DNA from 3 places in the Peribacillus sp. N1 genome. Region 1 is predicted to be linked to each of the others. Evidence: riboswitches for the same ligand, from Rfam matches in the RefSeq annotation. Region 1 holds a riboswitch; each other region holds the start of a gene.

Region 1 (7,924 bases):
CGCAACCGGAAAAAAACATACGAGCGAAATCACTATTAGCTTAGGCAGCATGCCAAAGCCAAACCAGATCACCAATAGCGGGGCCAAAACTATGATAGGTATATTTTGTGATAGTATGAGCAGAGGATAAACCGCGTCCTTCACACCTGGAAATAGGTGTAAGGTTGCAGCAACCAATAAGCCGATGCAGCTTCCAATAAAAAAACCCGACAACGCAAGCTCGGTTGTCGATATAAGGTGTCCGTAAAGATTGCGCGACGACTCAATTCCTTCAATGAAAATGGCCGATGGAGCGGGAAGCAGCCATTGTTCAACCTTCAATAAGACTGTCACTGACTCCCAAACTATCAGCAACAATAATAAAAGAAAGAAGGGAGCCCCCTTCTTCCAAATTCCCCTTCCGATCATGCCCGATATTTCTCCGTTAACGTATCCATCGTAATCCCGCTTGGCTGATATAATATTTTCACTTGGGAAATGACATTCGGCGATCCTATTTCAATCATTCTTACATTCATTTTTTCTATCACGGCAAAAAGTTCGGAAAGCTCCCCCTCCATTGTCGTTTCAAGCGGGTGAACCTCATACTTGACACCTGATTCTTCAATGATCTTGATTGCTTCATCGACCATAGGGATGACATTTTCCCCTTTAGGAATAATTTGTATACTAATTAATGAATTGGCCATTGTATTTCCTCCTATTTTGGTAAAAATTCATTTGTAAATGCCTTTTCAGGATCGAAATCACCTTCAAGAAGCTTATTTTCAGTCATCCACTCACTGTAATTCTTCCAAATTTCAAGCTTTTGTTCACCCCATCGCGGAGCATCATCCTGATACTTGGCTGCAAGCCACTCCTGGCTTTTCTTAACTAGTTTTGCATCAAGATCCGGCGCAGACTTAATTAACATGTCTGCTGCATCAGCAGGATTCTTAATCGCAAACTGGTACCCTTTTGATGCTGCATGAACGAATGCTTTAACAGTTTCGGGATCTTCTTTTATCATCTTTTCATTTGTAGTCAAAACAGGCGTATAGTAATCAAGCTTATCAGAGTATTCGGTTAAGTAAACCATATTAAGCTTTTCATTTCGCAACTCAGCCTCAATGCCTGTCCATCCATAATAAATCCAGGCAAAATCTATATCCCTTTTAACCGAAGTGAAAAAATCCATGTCTCCTGTATTGACTATATCCACTTTATTTACATCCGCATTTTCTTTTTTCATGAGTGAATCAATAATGGCCTTTTCAACCGGAGAACCCCAGCCACCATACGTTTTCCCTTCAAAATCATTGGGAGTTTTAATGTCCTTTGCCTCAGGGGAAGCGAATCCAGAGGTATTATGCTGGATGACTGCAGCAATCGAAACAATTGGCACGCCTTGCACGCGGGCCTGTGTTATGCCCTCCTGGTAGCTCACGCCAAATTCAGATTTTCCTGAAGCGACAAGCTTATCCGCTCCAGCTTCACCTGGCATGATAATTTCCACATCAAGACCTTGCTCTTTAAAGTAACCTTTTTCCTTTGCAACATACAATCCTGTATGGTTTGTATTCGGTGTCCAATCGAGCACGACCGATACCTTTTTTAATTCTTCATTTTTAGTTGCTTCTTCTTTTTCATTAGTTCCGCCTGCACCACATCCAGCCAAAAGGAACAACGAAGTTAACAGTGGTAAGAATTTATTCAAGTTATTATCCTCCTACACATCATATAAGATCCATATGCCGGAACCATAATGGGGCTCCAGGGTCTATTCAAATACTGGATAAAAAGCAAAAAACGCCCGAAGATGAATTCGGACGTTAACATACAAAACAGAAAGTCAGTAATAATATGTTCCCTCCGCTGGCATCACCCAGATCAGGTTCAAAGAGTCAGCATCTAAAGGATGCAATCTCAGCCAGCAGTACTGGCCCCCCTACATTTCTCGCACATATGAACTTTTCTCTCTCATTATATCAATTCATATGGAAAAGGGAATACTAATTTGCTTCTTATCACTAATTGGAAAGGTATTCCTTACTCTTAAGGATATCTAGCAAAACATCTTTTGGAACGAAAATCATTGAAATCAATGTAATTCTGCCTCTTTTCATTCCAATCATTCTTGACTGCAGAGGTGGCTGACAATTTCTAAATAGTCATTTCTTTGCAGGCATTCATATAATGAGCATTATCTGTAGACATTTATGTTTACTGGTTTTATAAACCGTTAATTTAATAAGCAAAAGGTGGATATGATCATGATAAAGATTAATCACAGATGGTTAGATGTCAGTCACATCCAACCAGGAATAGCATCTGCTGAGTCGCTTGAAATTCTCCAATTGCTGGGTGAAGATTCTAACGTTTTTGAATACCGGAACTTTGGAGATTTTAATTTCGATATACAGCTGAGGAACCGAGTCATAGAAGCAGCTATTGCGTTGGATAAAAGCGGTCCAGAATTTTCCACACTTGAGGAATCTCAATCCAATCAACAATATTGGCACCTTTCAAAGGATGGCACCTTTACCCTTCAGCCAGGGATTCTCCCTCATGCTGCACTCGTTGACATTTTCATGAATGGAAGGCTTTATGCCTTCGAATGCGGGACAGCAATCGTCGTCACTTTTTTAAAAGCCATTTTGGATTCAATCGGCCCTAGGAATTTCGATTACCTTTTTTCAAACCTTTTTTTATATGACTGGCGCCCTCCGGAGAATATGGCTCTTAATATTCATCAAGGAAGGGATTATTTACCAGGCGATTGTGTTTACTTCATAAACCCTGATCATGACGAGACAACTCCTGAATGGCAAGGTGAAAATGCCATTTTATTAGGGAGAAACCTCTTTTATGGCCACGGGATCGGGATAACGACGTCACAGGGAATCATCGATGAATTAAATAGCAATAGAAAGCCGTACGCAACCATATCAGCATACCTGACAACGCATATCATTTTCCTGGATAGTTCCTTCTATAGACAATTCCAACTAAATATCCCCCGAGCAAAGCACGATCACAGTCCTGTCAGCCTTTCCAATTGTATTGTTTCTGAAATAGGTTCGAAGATTTACCTTTCATGACCTTTCTGTTTTATATACCGGCATATAAAAATGCTTGGGGAGAGATCTCCCAAGCATTTTTTCATATTCATGCACCAATATTTCCTTTGCCTTTAAGCCTGCGGGCATTCGCCTGACCCCATTTCGTTATGGATAGTGTATAAACCGCCAAGGCTGACCATATGAACAAAAAGGCTAAAAGATGTGCTTTGGTAAAACTTTCATGATAGATGAATACCCCGATCAATAAAGATAAGGTCGGAGCGATATACTGAAAAATGCCAAGCATCGATAACGGGATCTTCTCCGCCCCTTTTGCAAAATATAAAAGAGGCAAGGCCGTGACAATCCCGCCGCCCACCAGCAGCAAGCTTGTGCTTCCCGCTGTAAAGAATTGCATTTCTGAACGGTTCATCAAGTATATCAGGTAACCAAGGGCCAGAGGCGTTACCATCATCGTTTCGAGCGTCAGCCCGATCGCCGCTTCGGCCTTGATCATTTTTTTTGCCAGACCGTATAATCCAAAGGTCATGGCCAAAACAAGAGAGATCCACGGGATCGTGCCGAAATGAATGCCCAGGATCAAGACTCCGATTCCTGCAAGCAGGAACGAAATGATTTGGGCCCCGCTCAATTTTTCTTTTAAGACTATCACTCCCAATAGTACACTGACTAGCGGATTGATATAATATCCAAGGCTCGTGTCGAGGATCCGTCCTGTATTAACGGCCCAGATGAACACTCCCCAATTAGCTGTAACAAGCAGTGACGCCGTAAGTAATGCCGCAAAGAGTTTGGGATTTCCCAATATGTTTTTGACATAGGCAAGAAACGCCTGCCATTTTTTCATGAACATCAATAAAACCAGCATGAACACGAAAGACCATAATACCCTCTGGGCTAAAATTTCTGTTGCACCGACCCCCTGAAGGAACTTCCAGTAAATCGGCACGACTCCCCACATCATGTAAGAAAGGGCTGCATAGATCGCCCCTTCTTTTTGTTCATCCACTTTCATAACCTGCCTTCTTTCCATTTACATTCCTTTTATCTAATTCCATCAAACAATTTTGTATTTCCATTTCTTTTTTTGCAACTGTTAATTTTTATCATACATGATTTTATCATCGATGACCGTCATGACCGCCTCAGCTTTTAGGAGGTCATCCGGCGCAACAGCAAAGACATCCAGATTAAACACGGTAAAATCGGCATCGTACCCTTTATTGATCACACCGCGGCGTTTTTCCTGGCCGATTGCTGCAGCACTCCCTTTGGTATACAATGCGAAAGCCTCGTAAACGGAAAGCCTTTCAGACAAGCCATATACGGTATGGTCCTCACTATTGATTTTCATCCTTGTGACAGCTGCATGAATGCCCAAAATTGGATTTAATGGCTCAATGGGTGCATCCGACCCACCCGCACAAATGATGCCCAAATTCAAATAGGTTTTCCAGGCATATGAGGATTCCAACAGATTGGCTGGAACCTTTTCTTCCACCCATGGAAAATCGGACGGGACGAAGCCTGGTTGGATATCAAAGATTAACGGCAGCTTTGCCGCCCGCTGCAACAGCTCCGGCCGGACGATCTGCGCATGGATGAGCCGGTCCCTCTGTCCCTCTAGCGGGGGGAGGGCCTCAATTGCATTCAAGACGTATTCAAAAGCGAGATCGCCAATCGCATGGACAGCAATCGGCATTCCGGCATCCCTTGCTTTTTTCACCCATTCCTGAAGCTCGTTTTCAGTAAATATCGCGACTCCATTCGTATTCTTTTGATCTACATAAGGCTCGCTCAACAGGGCTGTTCGTCCCCCTAAGGAGCCATCCGTAAATATCTTCATGCTGTCGAATTTAATATATCGCGTACCTTTCTGATAACCGCCTCCTGCTGCCAGCATTTCTTCAAACGCTTCATGATGGACAAGCAAGTTCGCGCGAAAGGCCATTTCCCGGTCCTCGATTACCGATTTAAACGCCTGATATGTCGGCATGAAGCCATTATAGTAATGGAGGTCCTCAGTATGTCCGCCAGTCAAACCTAGCTTATATGCGTCTTCTATGGCCTCTGTGAGTGCGTTTTCGATATACTCTTGATCAATGCCGGGAAGACTGTCTAAAATAAGGTTCTGTGCCTGACTTTCTTTAAATAAACCATTTAAACGTCCGTCAGGATAACGGCAAATCACCCCGCCTGAAGGTTCTTTAATATCTTCTTTAATATCCGCTTCCAAAAGGGCGCGGGAATTGACCACCAAGGCATGACGGCAAATCCTTTTCAATACGATGGGATGTTCCGTCGATATCACATCGAGCTCATCCCGTAATATCAATTCAGGACTCGGCCATTCGTTTTCATTCCACCCTTCGGCAACGATCCACTTTCCAGCCGGGGTCTTTGAGCACTTTTCCTTCAAGGATTTCATGATCGACTCCCTGCTATCCATCAAAGAAAGGTCTAAACGAAGCAGCCTTTCACCATGCCCGACCAAATGAAGGTGACTATCCACTAACCCCGGCAGCATCGTTTGTCCTTTTAAGTCGATTTCCCTGGAAATATTGCCGGCATACTCATTTTTCAAATAGCCCTGGCTGCCGGTATCAACAATTACCCCCTTTTCAGTGTAGACTGCATCCACTTGATCATTTTCTTTAATCATCGTATAAATCGACCCATTGAACCATAACGTTCCCACCGGCTTTACACTCCTTATTAAATGATTGTTACTGTGCAGATATGCAGTAAGTGTACCATCTCATATCACGAATTCCCATATTTATGCTTTTATCCAAGCCCCTGTCAATAAAAAACGCCAGCCTTGGAGGCTGACGGTCATGCATTTCGATCAATTGTTAAGGAGTGCTTCTTCCCTTTTCCGTAAATCCACCCGTTTGATTTTACCTGATGTCGTTTTGGGCAGCTCTTCTAAAAATTCGATTTTCCTTGGATATTTATATGGGGCAGTCAATTCTTTCACGTGCGATTGAAGCGTCTTGATCAAGTCCTGGCTGTTCGGATCGATATCATCCATCAAGACGACATACGCCTTGACCACATTTCCCCTTATTTCATCAGGACTTGCTATAACGGCACATTCTTTAACATATGGATGCTTAACGAGTGCATCTTCCACTTCAAACGGTCCAATCGTATACCCCGAGCTGATGATGATATCATCGGAACGACCCTCAAACCAGAAGTAACCATCCTCATCCTTTTTCGCCTGATCGCCAGTGATATAATAATCCCCACGGAATTGCTGCGATGTCCGCTCGGGATCTTTAAAATATTCTTTAAAGAGTGCAGGTGTATCGACATGTACGGCAATATCACCCACTACACCAGGAGAACAGGGCTTACCGGAATCATCAATGATATCCACATGGTTGCCCGGTGTCGGTTTGCCCATGGAGCCCAATTTAATTTCCATTCCTTTTGTTACACCTACCAACAGGGTATTTTCGGTCTGTCCATATCCATCACGCACTTCAATATGGAAATGGTTTTTAAAGACCTCGAACACTTTTTGATTTAAAGGCTCTCCCGCTGATACAGCACTATGAAGATGGGATAAATCATAGTCATCAAGGTTTTCCACCTTTGCAATCAATCGATACTCGGTTGGTGTGCAGCATAATGCATTCACTTTGTAGTCCTGAAGCAACTGTAGATACTTTTTCGCCTCGAACTTCCCATGGTAAGCAAGACCGGTCGCTCCCGTTCCTAGAACCGCCAGGAAAGGACTCCAAATCCACTTTTGCCACCCTGGACCCGCAGTTGCCCAAACCACATCCGTTTCGCTGATGCCGAGCCAGTTTGCAGCAGACGTTTTCAAATGTGCATAAGCCCAGCCATGTGTATGGACGACCCCTTTTGGATTTCCTGTCGTTCCGGAAGTATACGATAAGAACGCCATATCCCCACTCTTCGTGTCGGCCATTGTCAGCTGATCGGATTCTTTGCCGGCAAGCTCATTCAAATCCAGCCAATTTTCGATTCGTTTTCCGATTGAGAATTTCAGAAGGCTTTCCGCTCCTTCTATTTCATTCAATTCATGAGTATATTCATGATAACTGATGATTCCTTTAACATCACCATGGTTGACTCGATACTGCAAGTCTTTCGCACGAAGCATTTCCGAACAAGGTATGACAATCATGCCAATTTTCAATGCGGCTAAATACACTTGATATGCTTCCACCAAACGAGGAATTATGATAAGGACCGTATCACCTTTACCCAGTCCTTTTTTCTTTAAGGCATTTCCAATTTTATTTGCACTTTTTAATAAATTCTCATATGTAAGTTGTTTTTTATCTCCGGTTTCGTTCTCCCAGAGTACGGCAACTTTTTCTGGATCTTTTGCATAACGTTCCATTTCACTCACTAAGTTGTAATGTTCCGGAGCCAATAAGTCTTCACGCTTCATATTCTTCCCCTCCAATTATGAACTCTTAGTACCTACTCATTATACAAGATACTTCTCTAATATTTCTATTTATTTTTACAAATAAATAAAGAGAGCGGGTTTAGGAATCCACTCTCTTATAGCCTTTTGACAACTCTTAAAGTGAGTTTGTCTGCAGTTTTTCTTTTTAAAAATTCCGCTGATTTCAGAAACCTGCTCCCTTTCCGCTGACTGTCTGCCAAGCCTCCTTGGCGCAAGCGCCTGTGGGGTCTTGGCTAGCCAGTTATTCGGCAGGAGTGACGCAAATTTCTTCCATCCTTTAAGAAATACTGTAAAAAACTATGAAGGATAATCTAGTTTACTTTTAAAATTTTGGTTCGGGGCGAGAGCAATTCGGAACTCCTTTTGCCGGAAAATTGATGGAACCGCCAGACTGTAGACGAATTGGAGA
Region 2 (7,924 bases), on a different contig from region 1:
GGCAGCTACATTAAGGAAATCACTTCTGGCGGGGCAGATGTGGTCATAGATTGTGTAGGAATGGACGGCAAGAAATCAACGATAGAAGCGATTGAACAAAAGCTGAAACTTCAGGGTGGAACGTTAAGTGCGATCGAGATTGCACTTAACGCCGTACGTAAATTCGGCACGATCCAACTGACTGGCGTATACGGATCCAAATATAATATGTTCCCATTAGGCAATTTATTTGAGCGGAACATTAATCTTAAAATGGGACAAGCACCGGTCATTCACTACATGCCCAAGCTTTTTGATAAGATCACGGCTGGAGAGTTCGACCCCACGGAAATCATATCCCATAAAGTCCCTCTAGAAAAAGCGAGTGAGGCTTATCAAATCTTTAACGATCACGAGGATGAATGTATTAAAGTGGTGCTAAAGCCATAATGTGAAGCTTATAAAAAGTCCAATGCCCTGAGCGGCATTGGATTTTTAGTTGAGTTCATAAATGGATCAAAATTAATGGTGTATTATCGATAAACGTATAAATGAGGTGTGAAATATGAATGATAATTATGCCCGTGAACTGAGAAAATTAGGATTCGTGGCTTTCGTATCAGGGAAATCCTCGAAATATGACGATTGACACTTCAGTGTTGAAGGAGCGTATGAATTGAAAAAGAGTCGCTATAAAAATAAGATGCAAGTGAACTTGAATAAGGGTTTTTGGTAATGAAATGTACTATTTTTATTATATAATGATAGTGTCAAAAGGAGGACGTACAGATGTTATATAATTCGGCAACAGAACTTTGTGAAGGGTTTGGGTATCCGCCCGTTCATGTTAAATTGACGATAGAGATCGTCGATAAGAGATTGGGACCTGTAAAGGCGGAAGCAGAGATTGCCATCAAGCCTGTTAAGTCAAAGGAATATCTGGAAGTATTGGTGGAGGAATTGGAATCGGATCATATCTTTGCTGATGAAAATGGCAGTATCTATGGCAGCTTCGGCATCGATCAAAGCATCCAGATATATGATGAAGTCCTGACTACCATTCCGTTCGATGAGTTGATCGGAAAAGAAAATTGGAAAGAGACAGTTGAGGAATCCATCACTGTAGAGAAGCTGAGGGAACAACTGGGGAAATCTCTCAATGATTATCAATTCAGTGATTTGAGCGGAAAATATAAATTCAGGAAAAGATGTACGATAACAGAACTACAATTCATAGATTAAACGATAAATGGAGAAGGCGAGATGCTTTCTCTTTTTTCGATGCTATCATAATTAAACGCTGGATCTTTAAAAACTTTTAAATATATACACAGTGTTAAGGAGAGTTTAGTAAGGTTTTAATGGTTTTAACATACTTTTTTTTATAGTTTTACTTAGGGTAATATATTGATAAGGGCTGTTTACAAGAAAAAGAAACGTATATTTTAAAAGATAAAAAGGAGAAGATATGAAAATTGGTTTGGTACGGCATTTTAAGGTGGCACATGAATTTCCTACTGGGAGATCTGTGACGGCGGATGATATGAAGCAATGGTTTAAGGACTATGATGCAGCGGATATTATTTATGGAACGACTTTATTTGGCGCGGAGGAATGGGAGGAGTGTTATTGCAGTGATATGTCGAGAGCTGTCAAGACAGCGGAACATATCTATCCAGGTCCGGTTCACCGGATGGAGGAGCTGCGGGAAATACCTTCCCCGCCTCTTAAAGGAAGGGTAAAGCTGCCATTCATCCTTTGGGCTATCTGGATTCGCTGCTGCTCGGTGTTAAACAAGCAGACAAGGGCGGAAATTAAGATCGCAGAGCGAAGGATCAATAAAGTATTGGATGAAGTCTTTGCAAAGGGGGAAAGGGATGTTTTGATCGTGAGTCATGCCGCCCTCATGGTATATATGAGGAAAGAGCTGATCCGACGGGGGTTCACCGGTCCCAAATTCAAGATTGCCAGTAATGGAAAGCTGTATGTATTTGAAAGGTGATAAGTGGATAAGAGTTTCCCACTAGAAAAGGTAAGTCATTTTCCGAATAGTTATTCTTTTTTTATTGGTTGTGGTTTATTATTGTAATAGTGTAATTTTTACGAATTCAATAATAGGGAAAGAGGGGTGGACATTTTGCTGAAGGCAGTTTTTTTTGATTTAGATGATACATTACTATGGGATCAGAAAAGTGTAAAAGAGGCTTTTGTGGCCACATGTGAAGTGGCCAAGGAGAAATATGATCTGAATGTCGACGATTTTGAAGAAGCTGTGCGAAAGGAAGCGCGTGAGCTTTATTCTTCTTACGATACATATGCATTCACCCAAATGATCGGAATCAACCCATTTGAGGGGCTATGGGGAAATTTTCAGGATGATCATGATGAATTCAGGAAGATGGCCGGGATTGCACCGGCTTATCGGAAAGAAGCGTGGACGAGAGGGTTATTGGCATTAGGGATCGATGACCCGGAATTTGGACTTGAACTGGCAGAACGTTTCCCTGCGGAGAGACGCAAAAAGCCATTTATCTATGAAGAAACATTCCGTGTTCTGGATGAATTAAAAGGGAAGTATAAGTTGCTATTGCTTACGAACGGATCTCCTGAGCTGCAAAATACCAAACTTGAAATTACGCCTGAACTGGTTCCTTATTTCGACCAAATCGTGATTTCAGGCGCATTTGGAAGAGGTAAACCGGATGCCTCCATTTTTGAGCATGCTTTGGGGATCATGGAGCTTGATAAGGATGAAGTATTGATGGTCGGCGATAATTTAATGACGGATATCCTTGGAGCATCACGGGTAGGCATAAAGTCGGTTTGGATAAATCGCCATGATAAGGAACGGAATGCAGTGATTCCAACCTATGAAATCAAGCATTTAGAGGAGCTTTACCCTATCCTTGAGAGCCTGGGAAATTAATTAACGGCTCTTCTTCAAATAATAAATTTTTGATAGTTGTAATGAAAATATTAGGTCTTTCAAATTATTTACAGAATGAAATGGGTGAGATATAGTTACCCTGTAATCAATTAAATTATTCAGACTAGGGGTGTCCAATAAAAGTTGGGCTGAGAGAGAAGCGCTTAAGCTTCTTAACCCTCAGGACCTGATCTGGTTCATACCAGCGTGGGGAAGTTAGAATCTACTAAACAATGACATTTCAATTGGTCATTTCTGTAGCCATACTAACGTTAGCCAGGTCTTAAATATGAGATCTGGCTTTTTCGTGCGAAATGGATTGGATTTTGTCCTTTTTAAATGAACTTAAAAAGGAGAAATGAAATCATGATGAGTAATTCAGTAAATGACATGAACGTTTCAATTATGTCCAGTTTTGCCGGGAGTAAAAAAGTGTATGTTGAGGGATCTAGACCCGATATTAGGGTGCCCATGCGTGAAATTAAGCTAAGTCCGACTACAGGTTCATTCGGCGAAGAGGAGAATCCGCCTTTACGAGTATATGACACAAGCGGCTTTTATACGGATTCAGAATATCCCATTGATATTCATAAAGGTCTTGCCCCGATTAGACGCAGCTGGGTTCTGGAAAGGGAAGATGTTGAAGAGTATGAAGGGCGTGAAATAAAGCCCGAAGATAACGGGTATAAAAAAGAGTCACAAACGAAAGCAGAAATTTTTCCGGGATTGAAAAGAAAACCATTGCGTGCAGCAAAAGGGCAAAACGTAACCCAGCTCCATTATGCCCGAAAAGGTATCATAACTCCTGAGATGGAATTCATCTCGATCAGGGAAAATGTAGCCCCTGATTTTGTAAGAGATGAGGTAGCTAGCGGGAGGGCGATCATTCCGGCAAATATTAACCATCCTGAAAGTGAGCCCATGATCATTGGACGTAATTTTCATGTGAAAATAAATGCGAATATTGGAAATTCCGCTGTTAGTTCATCGATTGAAGCAGAAGTGGAGAAAATGACTTGGGCTACACGTTGGGGTGCAGACAACATAATGGATCTTTCCACCGGTAAGAATATTCACACGACCCGGGAATGGATTATCAGGAATTCTCCTGTGCCAGTTGGGACGGTTCCGATATATCAAGCATTGGAAAAAGTGAATGGAGTCGCGGAAGATTTAAATTGGGAAGTTTTCCGGGATACATTAATCGAGCAGGCTGAGCAAGGTGTGGATTACTTCACGATACACGCCGGAGTGCTTTTGCGATACATTCCCATGACAGCAAAGCGAGTTACGGGAATCGTTTCCCGGGGGGGCTCCATCATGGCACAATGGTGCTTGGCCCACCACCAAGAAAGTTTTCTCTATACTCACTTTGAAGAGATTTGTGAAATCATGAAGGCGTATGATGTCTCTTTCTCATTAGGTGACGGCCTCCGTCCTGGCTCCATTGCAGATGCAAACGATGAGGCTCAATTCGCTGAATTGGAAACACTTGGGGAACTGACGAAGATTGCTTGGAAGCACGATGTTCAAGTCATGGTGGAGGGACCCGGTCACGTACCGATGCATTTGATTAAAGAAAATATGGATAAGCAGCTGGAAGTCTGTCAAGAAGCACCATTCTATACCCTGGGACCATTGACAACGGATATAGCTCCTGGATACGATCATATCACTTCTGCGATTGGTGCTGCCATGATTGGATGGTTTGGAACGGCCATGCTTTGTTATGTGACACCGAAAGAGCATTTGGGGCTTCCGAATAAAGAGGATGTTCGTGTAGGGGTCATTACTTATAAAATTGCAGCCCACGCAGCTGATCTTGCTAAAGGCCATCCCCAGGCACGAAAACGGGATGATGCCCTTTCGAAGGCTAGATTCGAATTTCGTTGGAGAGATCAATTCAATCTTTCCCTCGATCCTGAAAGGGCAGTTGAATATCACGATGAAACACTACCGGCTGAAGGTGCCAAGACAGCCCATTTCTGTTCAATGTGCGGACCCAAATTCTGCAGTATGAGGATTTCTCAAGACATCCGTGATTTGGCGAAGGAAAAGGGTCTGGGCTTTGAGTCGGTAATCGATGAAGGTCTTAAAGAAAAAGCGAATGAATTTAGGAAAACGGACGGGGAAATCTATTTATGATTCCGATGAGAGGGAGAATTCGATGAATCGGGTAATCCAAATAAAAGTTGAAATGAAACAGTTGGAAACTCAATTGGAACAGCTGAAAAGGGAGCTGAACATTTTTCGCGAGAAGTGTAATCATGAATTTGTAAAAACTGATTATAGTCAACAATGCACAAAGTGCCACTTAATCGAAAGTCTGCAATGGTAATGATTCCTTAATCGTCCTTTCATTATCGGAATTAACCCCTTAATCATGTTGGGCATCCAATCACGATGTCAACATGATTAGGGGATATTTCATTATATTTACATACTTGTTTTATTAATATGAAGTGGAGGGACAGCCAGCCTTTTTCCTTATTCAATCTTAGGAATTCAGCACCCAATGCAGCTTTATTCGTATGGAATTGTGCGAACATCTGTGCAATATCTTCTCTGATGCATTGACCCATGATTTGGCTGCAAGCAACTAATCCTGCATTAATATCGATTGCTACTGAAGCAGAGATTTCAGGATCTTGAAAACGTGCCCCGACTGGAATATCCTCCAAATTAGCTTTTGGCCTTTCAGGTGGTGACGGAGGCAGTCCTACGTTATTTTCTTTTAATAATGATTCAAGTTGGTCATGTTCCTGTTTCCCTTGATTGATCACTTCAACAAGTAATTTATGCAGGTCCTTGTCGCCAGTATGATTAAGCAAAGTTTGATGACAGGCAAATCAGTCCTTTTGTAGTTGTTAGAAATGCCCATGTTCCAAATACCTCTCCGTAATGGATAGGCTCTTCTTTCGGATTACCGCTTAAAATTCCCATACCCTCCTCCTTGAAATTCACTATTTAACGGATTTAAGTTACCCTGAGTTCATCCACGTATGCATTGTTGATGTTTGTGAAATGTTAGAGGGCTTTAACGCTTAACCTTTTATTCCTTGTAGCCATTCTTGATAACATTCATCACAGAGCATTTCATTTCTATCCATGTCAGAAACTTGAAACGTTACCACATGGATTTTTTTTTCTTCCGTAACATTACTACAATAGAAGCATTGATGTGTCATTGGAAATCCTCCCATACATATAAAGTGTCTATAGTTTAAAACGCCACGTTTTTTTTATACAGAAAACATGATGTAGCAGCTTATTGGTCTTCTTGGAAGAGTTTAGATTGAATAATCCAGTTGGGGTTTAACATACTAAACTTGTTCGCATCATTGAAAAGGAGGAGGGAAATACAATGCAAAACCAATATCAACAAGGTCAAGTACACCAGAACATGCAAACGGGTGCCATTCCCCCACAAATGAATCACGGTGGTCACGAAGTATTCGATGTACATGAAGTGTTGTCGGGAACGATTGGTACTTTAAACACGTATACTCTTTTGCGTCAGCATATCCAGGATCAGGAATTACTTGATATTCTGGATCGTCAATATCAGTTCATCCAAGATGAATATAATATTTCACTGGAGTGCTTCCAATCGGGCCAGGATCCTTCTAAACGGACTGAGAGCTACAAAATGAATCAAGGTAACGATTTTATATATGGATTGACACCAACTCAGCCAAAGAAACCTTTGCAATCCGTATCGGAAATTACGGATGAATGCATTTCAGGTTTGATGCTTGGAGCTGTTAAGTCTGCTGCATCCATGAAAGCGATGGCAGCGCTTGAAATAACGAATCCGGTGGTTCGCCGCGTATTTGCAGATTCCGTTCCGAACTGCATTGAAATGGCATATGAGATTTCGATATATCAAAACAAACATCATTACTATCAAGTTCCGCAGCTTGCACAGCAGGATATGCAGCAAATGTTGAATTCATATGCACCAGCACAAGGAAATAACAATAACAACAACATGAGTCATTAAAAGCATTTGTCAACAACAGAAAGAAGGGATAGGACTATTTGTCCTATCCCTTCTTTCTTACTGTTTCATCTGATTTATATCTTGGATGCATTCCTGGACGAGTGTTACAGCCTGACTCATGGCGGCTCCTCCGCCAAATGCTGCGGTCACACCAATGGCTTCAAGAATTTCCTGTTCGGAACAGCCTTGATCAAGACATCCTTTTGTATGGTAGATAATACAGTATTCATCTTGTGAATATAAGCTTATTCCTAATGCGATAAGCTGTTTTTCTTTCTGGGATAATTGACCTTCTTTAAAGCACTCTTCCGTAAACGAATTGAATTTCTCTGCGAGAACAGGCATTTTATGCGTAAAGGCACCGATTCCAGCTTTATAATCACGAAGAGCATTTTCAGTAGAATTGTTAGCTTCAAATTCCATTTTCCATTCAGCTCCATCCTAAATTTTTTTCATCAAAAATTAGTATGAGCTAAATGTTGGACGATTAAACAGAAACATAGGAGTTTAACTAAGTAATAAGTAGCCTTCCTTCCTACAAGGCAAGTGATTCCTTAGGCCGGGTGGCTTTGAACCATTGATAGCAAAGGATGAAAATAAGTGCAACGTCAATGGCATCGCCGGCATAGTACATTAACATTCCTCCATTTTCCGCTTGTTCCTTTGTGACTCCGCTTGGAGGATGGGCAAAAATATACTTAGAAAGGATATCATGGCCGGCCAGTGAAATTGTAAATACGACAGCACGAAACATGAAGCTGAACCTGTGGGGCGTCGGGTCCATATAAATCATAGACGCAGTGAATAGATAGCCCGCCATGAACACGTGAAAATGCACTAATGCATGTAGAAGGGCATTCTGATGCATCAACCCATATAACTCAGTCGTATAAAGAATCCAAAGCCCCCCGATATTAAGCACAGAGGCAGTGATTGGATTGCTTATAATGCGCAGCGGCCAACTTTTCAACACCTTTGAAAGGCGTCTTGCTGATTGTACATCAAGTGTTCGCAGT
Region 3 (7,924 bases), on a different contig from region 1:
ATCCGCCCCTAATTCCATGGCGATAACCGCATCGGAGGGAGTTCCAATCCCTGCATCAACAATTACCGGAACCTCAGATTGTTCCATGATGAAGCGTAAGTTCAATGGGTTTATAATGCCCTGACCAGAGCCAATTGGTGAAGCTCCAGGCATGATTGCATGGCACCCCACTTCTTCCAGGCGTTTAGCGAGCAACACATCATCCGAAGTATAAGGTAATACGGTGAATCCGAGTTTCACTAATTCTTCAGCAGCTTTCAATGTTTCAATCGGATCAGGCAGCAAAGTTTTTTGACAGCCAATGACTTCTACCTTAATCATGTCACATAAGCCAGATGCCTTTGCTAGATGGGCTATGCGCACTGCTTCCTTGGCTGTTTTAGCTCCTGCTGTATTGGGAAGGAGTGTGTACTTTTTCAAATCAAGCTTTTCTAAAAAATTGGGCTGGCTGGCTTCAAAAATGTTCATTCTCCGGACCGCAAATGTTAATATTTCCGTCCCCGAAACCTCCACTGATTGCTTTTGAACATCGAAATTTGGATATTTTCCAGTACCTAATAGTAATCTTGAAGAAAATTCATACGAACCAATCTTTAACATAATCATCCGCCTCCTACAAAATGTACAATCTCTACCTTGTCTCCATTTGACAAAAGTGTTTCACTTAAACTTTCTTTTGCTAATATTTCATCATTCAATTCAACAATCACTACTTTTTGATGTAAATTAAAGTGTTGCAAAAGCCCTGTAACTGTTGATTCATCGGCAGGAATCCGTATTTTTTCGCCGTTAATGACCAATTCCAATTCATCCACCTCCATTAAGAAAAAAGGGTCTGTATCGAACGATCCAATCGAAAAGCGGACCATTCGGGATTTGTCTTCCTTTCTAAAATATCCGCTATAAGTACACCTGTAATTGGAGAAAGCAGGATGCCATTCCTGTAGTGCCCCGTTGCAATGAAAAGTCCTTTGCATGCCGGATGTTCACCAAAGTACGGCAAGCCGTCCCCAGTTTGTGGGCGTATACCTGCCCAGGTCTTTTCCAATTCGGTTCCTTTAATCGCCGGAAGCAATTGCGTTGCTCTTTCTATTAAAGTAGAAATCCCGTCAAGACTTACCTTTTGATCGAAAGTGCCCGCCTTAACCGTTGCCCCGACAATGATTCTTCCGCCTACTTTGGGCACAAGATAGCAGCCATGCGAGAAGACCGTTTTTTCAAGCAATGGACGATCGGTCAGGACGGAAAAGCACTCTCCCTTTACAGGATAACTGTCTAGTTTCATCCCTGATTTTTCAAGGAGGAAAGCACTCCAAGCCCCACCTGCCACGATGACATTTTCACTTGAAAATGCGCCTATGTTCGTCACCACTCCAGTTACACATCCGTTTTCAGTAACTAAGTCGGAGACATGAACAAATTCCTTTATATCTACACCAAGGGCAGCGGCAGATTCAGTAAAAGCGAGCGACAGCCTAGTGGCTGAAACTTGTCCATCCTTAGGAATGAACATGGCTCCTTTAATCTCATCCGAAAGAAGAGGTTCCGTTTTCCTTATTTCGGCAGTCGATAGCCATTCAGCCTCAAGTCCCGCATCTTGCTGGGCTCTAATCATGTTCTTCAACTCGGCTACCTGATCATTCGTTAGCGCCACCTTGAACATGCCCTTGTTCACTAATTCGATGTCTATTCCACTTATGTCTTTTAATTCTTCCGCCAGTGCAGGAAACATCCCCCTGCTTCGGCTTGCCAATGTAAAAAGCGGGTTATCAGCATCTAACTCGGCTTGTGCCCCTAACATCCCGGCTGCAGCACTGGATGCTTTGCTGGCAAGTCTATCTTTTTCCAATAAAAGGACCTTTTTACCTCGTTTGGCTAATTGAAAAGCAATGGATCCACCTATTACTCCTCCCCCAACAATGATTGCATCATATATGGAATTCATCTTATGTCTCCTTTCCCAAAGACTTCGAATATTCTTTAACGGCTTCAATCGGATTTTCAGCTTCAAGAACCCCTGACATGACCGCAATTCCACGTGCCCCCGCATCCAGCACGATTTGGCAATTGAAAGGTGTTATTCCGCCTATCGCAATTATCGGAAGATTGACATTTCTTGAGATTGCATGAAGCTCCTCAACTCCCCTAGGAGGAAGGCCGATTTTTGAATCCGTTTCAAAAACATGTCCATATATCGCGTAATCGGCCCCTTTGCTGAATGCGGCATTCGCTTCATCCATGGAATGGATCGAACAGCCAACATTCATCCCTGGAAAAGCTCCTTTTACAACTCCCGCACCTAAACTATGAAAAGCCAATTGCACACCAAATACTTTGTGTACCCAAGCTACATCCACCCGATCATTAATGATGATCTTAGAAAGCGGGATCCTATTATCATGTAGCAGGGTCACTGCTCGATAAAGTTCCGATGCACTCATATGCTTTTCCCTTAGATAAAAGAAATCAACATGTTCCTGAATGTTTGAAGCGATTTCCACAAACTTTTCAATTGGCTGTTTCCCAGTAGAAATAATATGCAATTCATGTGCATTCATACTAAGGACTCCTAACAAGTAAAGTTACAATCTCATAAAATCAAATAGAAACTAACGGGAATTGAATCGACAGATAAAAGCCGGCCAACAACAGGATGATAAAATACAAAATGAAACCATGGTCCTTTTTTGAAAACCCAAACTCATAATAGAATGTTCGTTCTCGTGTGTCTGTAAATCGCTTTGCTTCCATCGCAACCGCGATTCGGTGAGCACGTCTTATGCTTCCGGATAACAACGGGATGGAATAGGCTTTCATTTTAAAATATAACGCTTTTATCCCTTTTCCCCTTTCGAAGCCGCGTACCTTCATCGCGTTTCGTATCGTTTGGAACTCCTCCATCATGATGGGAATCAGCCTTAATGCCGCCATGAAACTATAGGCATATTTCGGTTTAAGCTTAACTTGCTGCATTAACGAATAAAACAAGTTCACTGGTCTCGTAGTTAAGGAAAAAGTTAAGCCAAGGACCGCAAAGAACAAAGCTCGAAAGCCTACCAGTAATCCCCTCATGAAACTTTCTTCAGTAATCGATATAAGGCCCCACTCAAACCAAAGCGTCTCACCTTGCCCGAATAATATCATTGCAGAAGAGGTGGATATAAAAATGAAACAAAAGGGAATCGACAAAAGTAAGATGCGTTTTATCGAATGCCCGGTAAAAAACAAAAACAAAAGTAATACGCCAATGGTGATATTCATCATATAATTCAGGTCATGAATGAATAACGCCACGATGCATAACACAATCAGTACACCAAGTTTAAGGCTTGGATTAATTCTATGGAGCCATGTTTCTGCATTTGAATCATTCATCTACATGACACTCCTTTTAACTTTGGTCTCCACAAATCCTGATTGCACAATGTTTTCATCACTTATTACGTTTCCATCCTTAACCGTCCAGATCCTGGTTGCAAAGTTTTTTGAAATATGATCGTCATGAGTTACCATGATCACTGTTATTCCACGCCTTCGATATTCCTCAAACCATTCCAGTAATGCAAAGGTATTTTTCGAATCTTGGCCAAAGGTTGGCTCATCCAGGAGAATGATTTTTTTGTCTATTACGATTGAGGCGGCTACGCTTAAGCGACGCTTTTGACCCATTGATAATTGAAACGGGTGTTTATCCCGATGTTCCTCCAGGCGGAACACTTTAAGCAATGAGCGGACTCTCTCATCTATTTCTTGTTGCGGCCTTTTATCAATTCGCAATGAATAAGCAATCTCTTCATATACAGTATTTGCAACGAACTGAAACTCAGGATTTTGAAAGACAAACGTCATATGATCCGTTGGATTTTTCACCTTTTTAATCGGTGTTCCCAATAATTCATACTTACCATTCGTTTTTATGAACTGCATCAGTGCATGCAAAAGTGTACTCTTCCCCGCGCCATTCTCACCCCTGATTACAATCCATTCACCTGAATGGACCTTCAGCTCGTCAACCTTGATTTTTTCCTCTTTATTCCGAAAACCGCTAAAGCCTTGCACATTCATAAGAGGTGAATCATCTGTAAATGGGTGTTCCCGAATCGGTGCATAATTCTGTATATATTCACCCCAAACACCTGGGAACCAAATTCCATATTCCTTCATTTCATTTTTATATAGTGAAAGAATGGTGTCTCTTGGACCATCAGCTATGATTTGACCATCATCGTTAAAAAGCACGATTCGTTCGATGAATTCTAAAACATGGTCAATTTTATGCTCGACGATAATAACCGTTTTGTCTCGTCCGACTTCCTTCAGCAATTCCCAGATTTCTTTCGTTCCTTCCGGATCAAGCATGGCGGTTGGCTCATCTAAAAATATCACTTCTGGTTCAAGGGCCAATACTGAAGCGATTGCCAGACGCTGTTTCATCCCGCCTGATAATGTTTCAATACTTGTATGGCCCAGGTTCAATCCTACTTTACGGAAATGATTTTGAATCTTCTCTTTCATTTCTTCTTTAGGGACGGAAAGATTCTCAAGGACGAAGGCAATTTCCTCATCGGCAAATGGCATGCAAAACTGACTATCAGGATCTTGAAAAACATACCCCCACGAAGAAGGGCATTTCAATTTTTCCGCTTTCATCGGTACTTCGATGGAATTCGGAATCAATCCGCTTAACACTTGTAAAAGGGTCGACTTACCACAACCTGATGGCCCCAACAATAGCACTTTTTCTCCTTGATCAAACGTTAATGATAGGTCCTTGAATATCAAAGATTCATCACCGGGATATTTCATTCTTAACTTTTCAACAGAAACGATTGGTTCCATGGCCCTCAACCTCTACTTTTGATCCAGTTCTGCATAATCTTTATTTGAAACCGGACGCACAAGATTTGTTACTCCTGTTGCTTCCAGGACTTTAACTAGATAATAAGCGGTCACACCTGCAAAGAATATGGAACCCACAAACCTCGCTATCATGAATAACGATAGATTCCAGGTTGAAAGCGCACCTATTTCCCCGTATGCAAAATCCATAATAACTGATGCCAGGCAGGAAGCTATCGCAGCTAAAACGGCCACCGGCATATTGAATTTTTTATATTTGAAAGCCATGAACACCAGTTCCGCGAACAAACCTTGTACCACCCCATATAACAGTACGGTCAGCCCCCATGGTGAACCAAGGAAGAACTCCCCGGAAGCTGCAGCTATCTCCGCCAAAAGTGCCACACCCGGTTTCCGTAAAATTAAGAAGGCGACGGGGCCAGCTATAAACCACATTCCATAAATAAGTTGATCCAGATGTAATCCTAACGGTTTAACGGAATAATAAATCGAACCCCAAAGGATATAAACGATTCCAAATGCTACCGCAATCACGATCGTGACCAATATGTCCGTTAATTTCAAACCTTTTTTCATTGTTTCATTCCCCTTTATACTTCTAGTGTTTCCTTATGCACAGGCCATGTCTCTAAACGATAAGCCATTTCCCAAAATGAGTATTCATATTGGCTGCTGAGGATAAAATGCTCTTTCATTCTTTCCTTATCTTCGTCTGTCACTTTTTCAGCAATCTCATCAAGCCTCGCAATTTGTTCTTCCACCAAAGTGCGGAACCACTCCCCTCCGTAAGCCGCTATCCATTCTTGATAAATCGGCTCCTCCGGCATGCACCCTTGCAGCTTTTCACCTATTTCATAATAAAGCCAGTAACACGGCAAGATAGCTGCAATAACATCTCCTAAATGTCCCGAATAAGCCGCACGATACATATGGGAAGTATAAGCATAAGCGGTCGGGGCTGGTTTGAAATTATCCCGTTCTTCTTTTGTGATCCCTAATCTCTCAGAAAAATTCTCATGAAGCTTCAACTCCGCTTCATATGTTCCTTGTGCATGGCCGGCAAGCCTGCTTGTTGTATGTAAATCAGTAGCTTTAACTGCTCCTAAAGCTTGAACCCTAGCAAAATGAGATAAATAATAGGAATCTTGCATAACATAGAAACGGAAACACTCCAATGGCAATGTGCCATCTCCTATTCCTGAAACAAACGGGTGATTAAAGCTAGCTTCCCAAATGTGATCCACTTCCTGACGAATTTCCTCTGAAAACTTCATGACCATTACCTCCAAATTATATTTTTTGAATGAATATTACGGAAAAAAACTTTTATCACCCCTTTTTTTGCAAACAAAAAACCACTTTCTTAAACGTAAAGAAAGTGGTTGTACTTGAAATAATACAGAAACGTATTGTTCCAGACCCCACTTCCCTACGCTGGTATAAACCAGATCAGGTTCTAAGGGTCTTAAAGTCATACTTTAATCTCAGCTTCTGCGGTAAAAATCAACTTTCACCTTTAAAGCACCCCTAGTGGTACAAATTGTATATTAAATTTCATTTGCCTTTATATTAACACGATAAATCCAATTGTCAAACGTATTAGAAAAAGTTTTCAACTTAATGATTTAGGGTTACTAACCTTTCAATCTTGCATATACACCATTTACCCGGCAGTTTAACGGCACTTTAATCAATGGGTTTCATTACGTAATTTCCTCGTGAATTCTACTCTTTTACTCGTGAATTTGGCCGGTTTACTCGTAAATTCAGCTGCTTTACTCGTGAAATTGATTTTTCTTGGGATTTCTGCTGCTTTACTCGTGAGTTTAGCTACTTTACTCGTGAATTCGTTTATTCTCTAAAAAACAATATTATACATTCGATGTTGCTTTTCGTTTTAATATTTTGCTCGATCTGTAGTTTATCATAGCTGCCATACTTCTCTTTCACATAACGCCCAGGCAGCCATTATGCTCGGAACAGTGAAGGCCATGAATGCATTTTGTGGTGAATAGTTTGCAGCCAGCAGTAATCCTATTAATGTCGGGGCAACAATCGCGCCAATTCTACCAAAAGCCAAGGCCCAACCTATCCCGGTGGACCTTATCTCCCGGGGATAATACTCGGATATATACGTATTAGCCAAATTCATCGTGCCGACTGTACAGGCACCTCCAAAAGCGATCAGAATATATAAGGCTGCTGCATTTGAGGTCAAACCTAATATGACAAAACAAACAGTACCCATTGCACAGAGGGATAAAAGTACTCTTCTATGGCCTATTTTCCCAACGAAGTACCCTCCAATTAACGATCCGCCAATTTGTCCTATTCCCGATATAAGATTGAAAGATAAACTGGATTAAAGGCCGTATCCGGACTGCCCATGACGGCCCCCCTCCCTATTCAACTATTAAAATTACTTGTTAACCGCATTGACGGCTACTTGCATCGGTTTGTTAAGCACTTCATCGACCATGCTAAAGTTCTTGTTTTTCTTATATTTATTATAAAATGACTTTCATTACCGCATTATCAAAAATCAGTGTTAAACTAACCATGTTCATTCATATTTCCAGCTTAATTAATAACGGACTTTTTTGTTCTTGACTTGAATAGATGAAAGTGGTGAGGAAAGTTTCAATTTTGCGTACATTTAGAAAGTTCTACCAATTTTTCGTGGATATACCTTTAAAAAAAGGAGTGGTTTTGAATTACCGTTACGAGGTAAAAGCTGTAATCGGAACAGGAAGCTACGGTATTATTTATCTTTGCAATGATTTGAAAAAAAAAGAAAATATAGTGATCAAGCAACTCCGGAAAAGTAAACGCCGCAGCAAAAAAGAGCTGAAGCAGTTTGAAAATGAAATTTCCATTTTACGAATGTTAAACCACAAAAACATCCCCAAATTTCACGATAAATTTTCACATGAGGGAAATGTTTATTTTGTGATGGATTTCATAGAAGGAGATAATTTGGAAGACCATATTTTCATGAATCATATAACATTCAATGAGAAAGAGTCTCTATTTTTTCTGGATGAGCTGGTCGGTTTAGTATCTT

The links. A riboswitch is a leader RNA that binds a small molecule or an ion and turns the genes downstream of it on or off. The one in region 1 is predicted to bind thiamine pyrophosphate.
Region 2: another riboswitch for thiamine pyrophosphate. It lies ahead of thiC (phosphomethylpyrimidine synthase ThiC); the one in region 1 lies ahead of ACYP5M_RS10330 (ABC transporter substrate-binding protein).
Region 3: another riboswitch for thiamine pyrophosphate. It lies ahead of tenA (thiaminase II); the one in region 1 lies ahead of ACYP5M_RS10330 (ABC transporter substrate-binding protein).

What each region holds. Positions count from the first base shown of each region.
Region 1 is NZ_BAAHZO010000002.1:387,185-395,108, forward strand. It holds gene ACYP5M_RS10320 (ABC transporter permease) at 1-408, opposite strand, end outside; gene ACYP5M_RS10325 (thiamine-binding protein) at 405-689, opposite strand; gene ACYP5M_RS10330 (ABC transporter substrate-binding protein) at 701-1,696, opposite strand; TPP riboswitch at 1,830-1,939, opposite strand; gene ACYP5M_RS10335 (protein-glutamine gamma-glutamyltransferase) at 2,253-3,080, shown strand; gene rarD (EamA family transporter RarD) at 3,148-4,077, opposite strand; gene ACYP5M_RS10345 (amidohydrolase) at 4,159-5,760, opposite strand; gene mbcS (acyl-CoA synthetase MbcS) at 5,911-7,494, opposite strand.
Region 2 is NZ_BAAHZO010000008.1:95,084-103,007, reverse strand. It holds gene ACYP5M_RS23920 (zinc-dependent alcohol dehydrogenase) at 1-429, shown strand, start outside; gene ACYP5M_RS23915 (hypothetical protein) at 769-1,221, shown strand; gene ACYP5M_RS23910 (histidine phosphatase family protein) at 1,448-1,981, shown strand; gene ACYP5M_RS23905 (HAD family hydrolase) at 2,117-2,905, shown strand; TPP riboswitch at 3,022-3,136, shown strand; gene thiC (phosphomethylpyrimidine synthase ThiC) at 3,272-5,050, shown strand; partial or broken gene ACYP5M_RS23895 (DUF3231 family protein) at 5,287-5,848, opposite strand; gene ACYP5M_RS23890 (hypothetical protein) at 5,950-6,093, opposite strand; gene ACYP5M_RS23885 (spore coat protein) at 6,270-6,908, shown strand; gene ACYP5M_RS23880 (carboxymuconolactone decarboxylase family protein) at 6,966-7,331, opposite strand; gene ACYP5M_RS23875 (cytochrome c oxidase assembly protein) at 7,444-7,924, opposite strand, start outside.
Region 3 is NZ_BAAHZO010000001.1:522,561-530,484, reverse strand. It holds gene ACYP5M_RS02475 (thiazole synthase) at 1-600, opposite strand, end outside; gene thiS (sulfur carrier protein ThiS) at 603-806, opposite strand; gene thiO (glycine oxidase ThiO) at 821-1,945, opposite strand; gene ACYP5M_RS02460 (DUF561 domain-containing protein) at 1,947-2,558, opposite strand; gene ACYP5M_RS02455 (energy-coupling factor transporter transmembrane component T family protein) at 2,599-3,375, opposite strand; gene ACYP5M_RS02450 (ABC transporter ATP-binding protein) at 3,376-4,839, opposite strand; gene ACYP5M_RS02445 (ECF transporter S component) at 4,852-5,436, opposite strand; gene tenA (thiaminase II) at 5,451-6,134, opposite strand; TPP riboswitch at 6,270-6,399, opposite strand; gene ACYP5M_RS02435 (MFS transporter) at 6,785-7,144, opposite strand; gene ACYP5M_RS02430 (protein kinase domain-containing protein) at 7,564-7,924, shown strand, end outside.